2 linked regions of the Actinomadura rubteroloni genome follow. The protein of the gene in region 2 interacts with the protein of the main gene of each other region in a pairwise test. Links are inferred from orthologs where the notes say so. Each region holds a gene or a part of one and is shown on either strand. Other genes may lie near its edges.

Region 1 (2,869 bases), on a different replicon or contig from region 2:
CCTCCACGCGCACGTCGCGCTTGCCCTGCCAGGTCAGCGCCTTCATCAGCGGTTCCTCCCGGAAGATCGGCGGAACCCCGCGCCTACCCCCCGAACGCCGCGCTAAGCGATGGTCCGGTGCAGGACGCTCGCGTCGAACTCCCGCAGCAGCTCCGCCGGATCGGCGTAGACGGCGACGGCGCCCTCGTCCATCAGCTCGGCGCGGGACGTCCCGCCCGACAGGACGCCGACGCACGGCACGCCCGCCCGGACGCAGGCCCGCACGTCCCACACGGCGTCGCCGACGAACACGGCCTGCTCCGCACCGACGTCGGCCGTCTTCAGCGCGACCTCGACCAGGTCGGGCGCGGGCTTGCTCTCCTCGACGTCGGCGGACGAGGCGATGGCGTCGATCGCGTCGTCGGCGTCCAGGGCCCGCCGCAGCGCGCCCATCTCGGTGGCCGACGCCGAACTGGCCAGCACCACGCGGCTGCCCTGGCTCGCGCAGCGCCGCAGCAGCGCGCCCGCGTCGGCGAACGCCTCCAGACGGTCCCAGTACTGGGCGTAGAGGGCGGAGTGGCCCGAGCGCATCGCGTCGTCGGCCGAACGGTCCCGGTCGGCGGGCAGGACGGCGTCGAGCAGCTTGTCCGACCCCATCCCGACCGCCCGGTGGACGGACGCCATCGGCACCGTGTGCCCGTGCTGCCGGAAGGCCTGCCACCAGCTCACCGCGTGCAGGTAGTTGGTGTCGACCAGCGTGCCGTCCACGTCGAAGATCACTGCGTCCTTCACGCGGGACCGCCTACCCGCCGTGGCGCGGATCAGTCGACGAAGAAGAACAGTGACAGCGCGACCAGGTGCGACACGATCACCAGGATCAGCGAGATCCAGAAGATGTTCTTGGCGATCGGGTGGTCGAAGTACGCGCTCTTGCTCGGGGCCTGGGCGGCGGCCTGTGCCTCCACCTGGTTCTCCAGCTCGTCCAGCGACGGCAGGAACGACGGGCGGCGCAATGCCATCTCGGGTGCCCCCTTCTGCTCGTTCCCAGCGTACGCGCGGTCAGGACGACCGCAGCCGCGAGGCCTCGTACAGCGCGATCCCCGCCGCGACGCCCGCGTTCAGGGACTCGGCCGCGCCCGGCATCGGGATCGTGACCAGCAGGTCGCACGTCTCGGCGACCAGGCGTCCGATGCCCTTGCCCTCCGAGCCCACGACCAGCACGAACGGCCCGTCGGCGACCTCGATCTCCCCGACCGGGACGGTGCCCGCCGCGTCCAGCCCGGCCACGAAGCACCCGGCCTTCTGGTACGCCTTGAGCTGCCGCGCGAGGTTCGTCGTCTGCGCGACGGGGATCGCCGCGAGCGTGCCCGCCGACGCCTTCCACGCGCCCGCCGTCACCCCGGCCGCGCGCCGCTCGGGCACCACGACGCCGCTCGCGCCGAACGCCGCCGCCGACCGGACGATCGCGCCGAGGTTGCGCGGGTCGGTGATGCCGTCCACCGCGACGATCAGCGGCGCGGTGCCGCGCAGCAGGTCCTCGGCGTGCGCGTACCGGTACGGCCGGACCTGGAGCGCGAGGCCCTGGTGGACGGCCCCGTCGGTCAGCCGGTCCAGTTCGGCGCGGCCGATCTCCATCAGCGGGATCCGCCGGTCCGCCGCGATCTGGATCGCCTCGCGGACGCGGTCGTCCCGGCCCTCCGACACGTACAGCGCGCTGCCCGGGACGCCCGCGCGCAGTGCCTCGACCACCGGGTTGCGGCCGGTGACCAGCTCCGGCGTCTCGCCGTTGGCCCGCCGCGCGCCCGCCGGACGGCTCTTGCGGACCTGGTCGCGGTCGCCGGGACGGGCCGCGGGCGCGGTCGGCCCGGCCGTCGGCGTGCCGGTGCGCTTGGCGCTCTTGACGGCGCGGGCGCGCTGCCGCTTGGCGTGCCAGTGCCGGTCCTCGGCCTTGGGGGTCGGTCCCTTGCCCTTGCGCTTGGCCATGTCTGTCCCTCGGATGTGGTTGCGGGTGGCGGACGCCCGCACGGGTTCGGGGGCGGACCTTCCGATTTTACGCGGCGCGCGGAGGCGTCACGTCCGGTCCATGCGGGCCACGACGCTCGCCAGGAGCGTCTCGATGCTCTCCAGCCGCCGCTCGATGGCGTCCAGGCGGCGGGCGGTGGACGGCCGCGCGCCCGGCAGGAACGGCTCGGCGCGCGGCCCGCCGCACCGCTCCAGCAGGTCCGCGCGCAGGGCGGCCGGGTCGGCGCCGAGGCCGGTCAGGACGGCGACGCCGCGTCCGGCGCCCTCCCGGAGCACGCCGAGCAGGACGTGCCCGGTGTCGATCGACTCGGCGTCCAGCCGCCGCGCCTCCCGCAGCGCCAGCTCCAGCGCCGCCTTCGCGCGCGGGGTGAACGGGATCTCGCCGGCCGTCCCGCCGTCCGCGCGGGCCGTCAGCTCGGCGACGCGGGCGCGGGCGGCGTCGGCCGTCACGCCCGCGTCCGCCAGCGCCGCAGCGGCCGGATCGTCGGCGGCACCGAGCAGGCCCAGCAGCAGGTGCTCGGTGCCGACATGGTCGTGCCGCAGCCGCCGCGCCTCGTCCCGCGCCGCCGCGATCGCCGCGCGGGCGCGGCCGGTGAACCGCTCGAACACGTCGCACCGCCTCGGGGTAGGGGGAGTCCCGGTCTCCGACCGTACTCGTCCCCGGACCCGTTCCCGCCCGGTTCGTCAGGAACGCTTCAGCTCCCAGCGCGGCCCGTGCGCGGTGTCCTCGATGAGGATCCCGGCCTCGGCGAGGCTGTCGCGGATCCCGTCGGCGGCGACGTAGTCCTTGCGCGCCCGCGCGGCCTGCCGCTGGTCGAGCGCGACGCGGATCAGGGCGTCCACGACGGGGCGCAGGTCGTTCTCGGCG
Region 2 (4,862 bases):
CCGGCCCAGCGCTCCCCCACGCCGGTCAGCCGGACGACGCGTTCCTCGTCCGTCCCGGCGGGCCCGCGCGCGATCGTCACCTCCAGCCGGTCGTCGGCGAGACCTTCGGCGAGCCCCTCGCCCCACTCCACGACCGTGACGGCGTCGGCGAGGGACGCGTCGAGGTCCAGGTCGTCCAGCTCCGCGACGCCGCCGAGGCGGTAGGCGTCGGCGTGGACGAGCGCGGGACCGTCCCCGAGCGACGGATGCACCCGGGCGATCACGAACGTCGGCGACGTGATCGGCCCCCGCACGTTCAGCCCCTCGCCGATCCCCTGGGTGAGGGTCGTCTTGCCCGCGCCGAGGTCGCCGGTGAGGACGAGCAGGTCGCCCGCCCGCAGCAGCCCGGCCAGCCGGATCCCGAGCGCCCGCATGTCGGCGGCGGTCGGGACCGCCAGCGCCTCCGTCACGTCCATCTCACGCACTCCGCTCCTTCGGCTCGGCGAGCAGGCGCTCGGCCAGCCGCCGCACCGCCCCGGTCACCGCGCCCGGGAACTCCAGCGGCAGCACGTGCCCGGCCTCCTCGATCTCGATCAGCTCCGCGTCCAGCGCCGCCGCGACCGCCCGGCCGTGCGCGGCGGGGGTGAACCGGTCCGCCCCGGCGACGAGCACGACCGCCGGACGTCCGGCGACGACGGGCAGCGCCGCCGTCTTGTCGTGGTCCATCAGCGTCGGGTAGAACTCGGCGATCACGTCGATCGGCGTGCGGCGGATCATCTGCTCCACGAAGTCCACCACGGACGGGCTGACGTACCGGTCCGCGAAGGCCATCTTCCGCGTGACGAAGAACGCCAGGTCGGCGCCCGCGCCGCGCACCCGGTCCACGAGGTCGGCGCGGCGGCCGAGGCCGCGCAGCGTGCCCGGGGTGATCGGACGCAGCAGCTTCGCGAGCACCAGCGGCAGCCCGAGCGTCATCTCCTTCAGGTCCCCCGCCGACGTGTTGACCAGCACGACGCCCGCGACCTGCTCGGCGAACAGCGCGGGATGCGCGGCGGCCAGCGCCATGATCGTCATCGTGCCCATCGAGTGCCCGACGAGCAGTACCCGGCCGCCGGACGGGACGGTCGCGGCGAGCACGGCCGCCAGGTCCTCGCCGGTCTGGTCGATCGTGGCCGACAGCGGGTCCGCGCGGCCGGACCGGCCGTGGCTGCGCTGGTCCCAGTAGACGAACCGGACGCCGTCGCCGAGCTGGCGCGGCAGGTCCCGGCGCTGGTAGTGCCAGGTGTGCAGGTTCAGGCAGTAGCCGTGGCAGAAGACGATCGTGAGCGGCGCGTCGTCGGGGCCCTCGACCTCGACGTGCAGCGGCAGCCCGTCCGGCGCGAGCACCGGCACCGGCGTGCCGCGCCGCAGGCCGAACTCCTCCTCGGCGTCGGGGTCGGGGCGCAGCCGCACCCGGCCGACCGCGATCCGCCGCAGCCCGACCGCCGCGCCGATCCCGGCGGCGCCGGCGCCCGCGACCGCACCGGCCACGCCCAGTCTCCGGCGGCGGCTCCCCGCCGCGCGCTTGCTAGCCATCGGTCCCTCCGACGTAGACACGGGGCACCCGGAACCCGACGCGGGTGACGATCTCGTACGAGATGGTGCCGAGCGCGTCCGCCCAGTCCTGCGCGGTCGGCTCGCCCCGGTCGCCGGGTCCGAACAGGACCACCTCGTCGCCCGCCTCCAGGACATCGTCCCCGAGGTCGATGACGAACTGGTCCATGCACACGCGTCCGGCGATGCGGCGGCGGCGCCCGGCGGCGAGGACTTCCAGCAGGTTGGAGCCGTGCCGGGGCACGCCGTCGCCGTATCCGGCCGGGACGACCGCGAGAGTCGTCTCACGCTCGGTCACGAAAGTGTGGCCGTAGGACACGCCTGAGCCCGCCGGGACGCGCTTCACCAACGCGGCGTCGGCCGTCAGCGTCATCGCGGGCCGCAGCCCGAACCCGCCGCGCTCGGGGATCGGCGACAGTCCGTAGATCGCGATGCCCGGCCGGACGACGTCGAACCGCGCCTCGGGCAGCGTCAGCGTCGCCGCCGAGTTCGCCAGATGCCGCACCAGCCGCCGCCCGGCCGCCTTCTCGGCGTGCCCGGCCATGTCGGTGAACGCGGTGAGCTGCCGGGCGATCGACGGGTGCCCCGGCTCGTCCGCGCAGGCGAAGTGCGACATCACGCCGACGACCTCGACCGTCCCCGCCGCCTCGGCCGCGAGCACCGCGTCGACCAGCGCGGGCCAGCCGTCCGGGCCGGTGCCGCCGCGCGTCATGCCCGTGTCGGCCTTGAGGTGGACGCGGGCGGGACGGCCCGCGCGCGGCGCTGCGGCGGCCAGTTCGTCCAGCATCCACGCGGCGCCGACGACGAGGTCCACGTCCGCCGCGACGGCCTCGGCGTACGGCTCGCCCGGCACGCTCAGCCCGACCAGCACCGGCACGCCCGTGACCCCGGCCGAGCGCAGCGCGAGCGCCTCGGCGACCCTCGCGACGCCCAGCCAGGTCGCGCCGCCCGCCAGCGCCGCCCGCGCCACCGGGACCAGGCCGTGCCCGTACGCCTCGGCCTTGACCATCGCCATCACCTCGGCGCCCGCCGCGCGCTCGCGCAGCAGCGCCACGTTGCCGCGGACGGCGCCGAGGTCCACACGCGCCTGTGCAGGACTGCTCATGGTCCCCAGTGTGCCGTCCGAACGGCCATGTCAAGACATGTAGGGGTTACCTCGACGTCAGTCCAGGGTGCGGAACGCGTCCGGGATGGCCCGCAGCACGTCCTCCGCGCTGATCGGCGCCTCCCGGCCCTCCCGCCCGGACGCCAGCCGCGCCGCGAGCCCGTGCAGGTACGCGCCCGCCGCCGCGGCCTCCAGCGCCGCCATCCCGCCCGCCAGCAGCGCGCCGACCAGGCCGGACAGGACGTCGCCCGTCCCGGCGGTCGCCAGCCACGCCGTCCCGGTCGGGTTGACGCGGACGGGCCGGTCCAGCTCGGCGACCAGCGTCGTCGACCCCTTGAGCAGCACGGTCGCGCCGAGTTCCACGGCGGCGCGGCGGGCGTGCTCCAGCCGCCGCGCCTCGATCGCGTCGCGGTCGACCCGCAGCAGCCTTGCCAGCTCGCCCGCGTGCGGGGTCAGGACGGTCGGCACGTCGCGGCACAGCAGCGCGCGGCGCAGCGCGTCCGAGCGGGACACCGCGTTGAGGCCGTCGGCGTCCACGAGCACCGGGACGTCGGACGCCAGCACCGCCCCCACCAGCGCCTCGGCCCGCTCCCCGCCGCCGAGGCCCGGCCCGACGACCCACGCCTGGACGCGGCCGATCTCCGCCAGCACGTCCGGCCCCGGCTCGACCACGCGCGTCACCGTCTCCGGCCAGCGCTGCCGCACCAGCTCGACGGCGTGCGCGTCGGAGGCGAACCGCACCATGCCCGCGCCGCCGCGCACCGCGGCGCCCGCCGCGAGCACCGCCGCGCCCGGGAACGTTCCGCTGCCCGCGATGACGCCGACGACGCCGCGCCGGTACTTGTCGGACTCGGGTCCCGGCTCGGGCGGCCGGACGTCGTCGGGCCGCGCCGCCACCACGTCCGGGTCGGGCAGGTCGGCGCCGAGCCCGATGTCGACCAGCTCCACGACGCCGCAGTGCGCCGCGCCCGGGTCGATGATCAGGCCGGGCTTGTGGGTGCCGAACGTGACGGTCACGTCCGCGTGGACGGCCGTGCCCGCGACCGCGCCGGTGCTGGCGTCCACGCCGCTCGGGACGTCGCACGCCACGAGCGTCGCGGGCGCCGCCGACGCGCGCCGGGCCAGCGTCGCGTGCGGCTCGCGCAGCCCGCCGGACCCGCCGATGCCGGTCAGCCCGTCGATGACCAGGTCGGCGGTGTCGATCTCGCCGGTCGCGTCGGGGGGCAGGAGCCGTCCGCCCGCCGCGCGCAGCGCCGCCGCGCCGCCCTCGTGAACGGACGTCCCCGCGCGCAGCGCCACGACCCGTGCCCCGCGCCGCGCCAGCAGCGCGCCCGCGTAGAGGGTGTCGCCGCCGTTGGCGCCGCCGCCGACGAGCAGCACCACCCGCGCGCCGTACACGCGCGGCAGCAGCCGGGCGCAGACCGCCGCGAGCCCCGCCGCCGCACGCGCCATCAGCGTGCCGTCGGGCAGCCGCGCCATCAGGGCCTGCTCCGCCGCGCGGACCTTGTCCACCTCGTGCGCGTACCGCATGGCCTACCCCGCTCCCTGTGGATTCCGCGCCTCGGCGATCACGACCGCCGTGGCGATGCCGCCGTCGTGGCTGAGCGAGACGTGCCAGTCCGTCACGCCGCGTTCGGCCGCCGCCGCCGCGACCGTCCCGGTGACGTGCAGGACGGGCCGTCCGCCCGGCTCCCTGCGGATCTCGGCGTCGGTCCAGCGCAGCCCGCCGGGCGCGCCGAGGGCCTTGGCGAGCGCCTCCTTCGCGGCGAACCTGGCGGCCAGCGACCGGGCTGGCAGCACGCGCTCGTCCGCGGTGAACAGGCGCGCGAGCAGGCCGGGCGTCCGCCGCAGGGACGCCTCGAACCGCGCGATGTCCGCCACGTCGATGCCCACTCCCACGATCACATACCCAGGGTGCCACGATGATCACGTCCGTCACGGGGTTACTCGGGCGTCACGGTCACCGAGACCGTTCCCGGACGGTCCCGGACGCGCACTGGCCGCGTCCCTGCCAGTGCGCTACCGTCGATTTGCCCTGCAAGTTTCACCGCGCCCCCAGAGATCGGCAGCGATGAGTTCGTCCCGCGGTCCCACCGTCCGCCAGCGGCGGCTCGGCATCGAGCTGCGGCGCCTGCGGGAGGGGCGCTCGCTCACCGGGGACGAGGTCGCCGTCCGGCTGTCGTGG

Evidence for each region. Proteins that work in one complex are often made in the same cells at the same time.
Region 1: the proteins of BTM25_RS19940 (region 2) and rlmB interact in binary tests that used the Escherichia coli proteins (3 or more experiments, as listed by UniProt). The link is inferred for Actinomadura rubteroloni from one-to-one orthologs.

The regions. Positions count from the first base shown.
Region 1 is NZ_MTBP01000001.1:45,387-48,255, forward strand. It holds rlmB (23S rRNA (guanosine(2251)-2'-O)-methyltransferase RlmB), read right to left. Parts: upstream 1,963-2,869; coding sequence 1,039-1,962; downstream 1-1,038. Other genes in the region: BTM25_RS00215 (zinc-dependent alcohol dehydrogenase), read right to left, coding at 1-46; BTM25_RS00220 (HAD family hydrolase), read right to left, coding at 103-771; BTM25_RS00225 (hypothetical protein), read right to left, coding at 801-998; BTM25_RS00235 (Clp protease N-terminal domain-containing protein), read right to left, coding at 2,050-2,610; cysS (cysteine--tRNA ligase), read right to left, coding at 2,686-2,869. UniProt on the Escherichia coli protein: Specifically methylates the ribose of guanosine 2251 in 23S rRNA.
Region 2 is NZ_MTBP01000002.1:1,833,583-1,838,444, forward strand. What follows is about bases 1,972-4,862. They hold BTM25_RS19940 (NAD(P)H-hydrate dehydratase), read right to left. Parts: upstream 4,208-4,862; coding sequence 2,735-4,207; downstream 1,972-2,734. Other genes in these bases: alr (alanine racemase), read right to left, coding at 1,972-2,677; BTM25_RS19945 (holo-ACP synthase), read right to left, coding at 4,211-4,582; BTM25_RS19950 (helix-turn-helix domain-containing protein), read left to right, coding at 4,749-4,862. Also shown: tRNA (adenosine(37)-N6)-threonylcarbamoyltransferase complex ATPase subunit type 1 TsaE, read right to left, coding at 1-455; BTM25_RS19930 (alpha/beta fold hydrolase), read right to left, coding at 457-1,554; more of alr, read right to left, coding at 1,547-1,971. UniProt on the Escherichia coli protein: Bifunctional enzyme that catalyzes the epimerization of the S- and R-forms of NAD(P)HX and the dehydration of the S-form of NAD(P)HX at the expense of ADP, which is converted to AMP.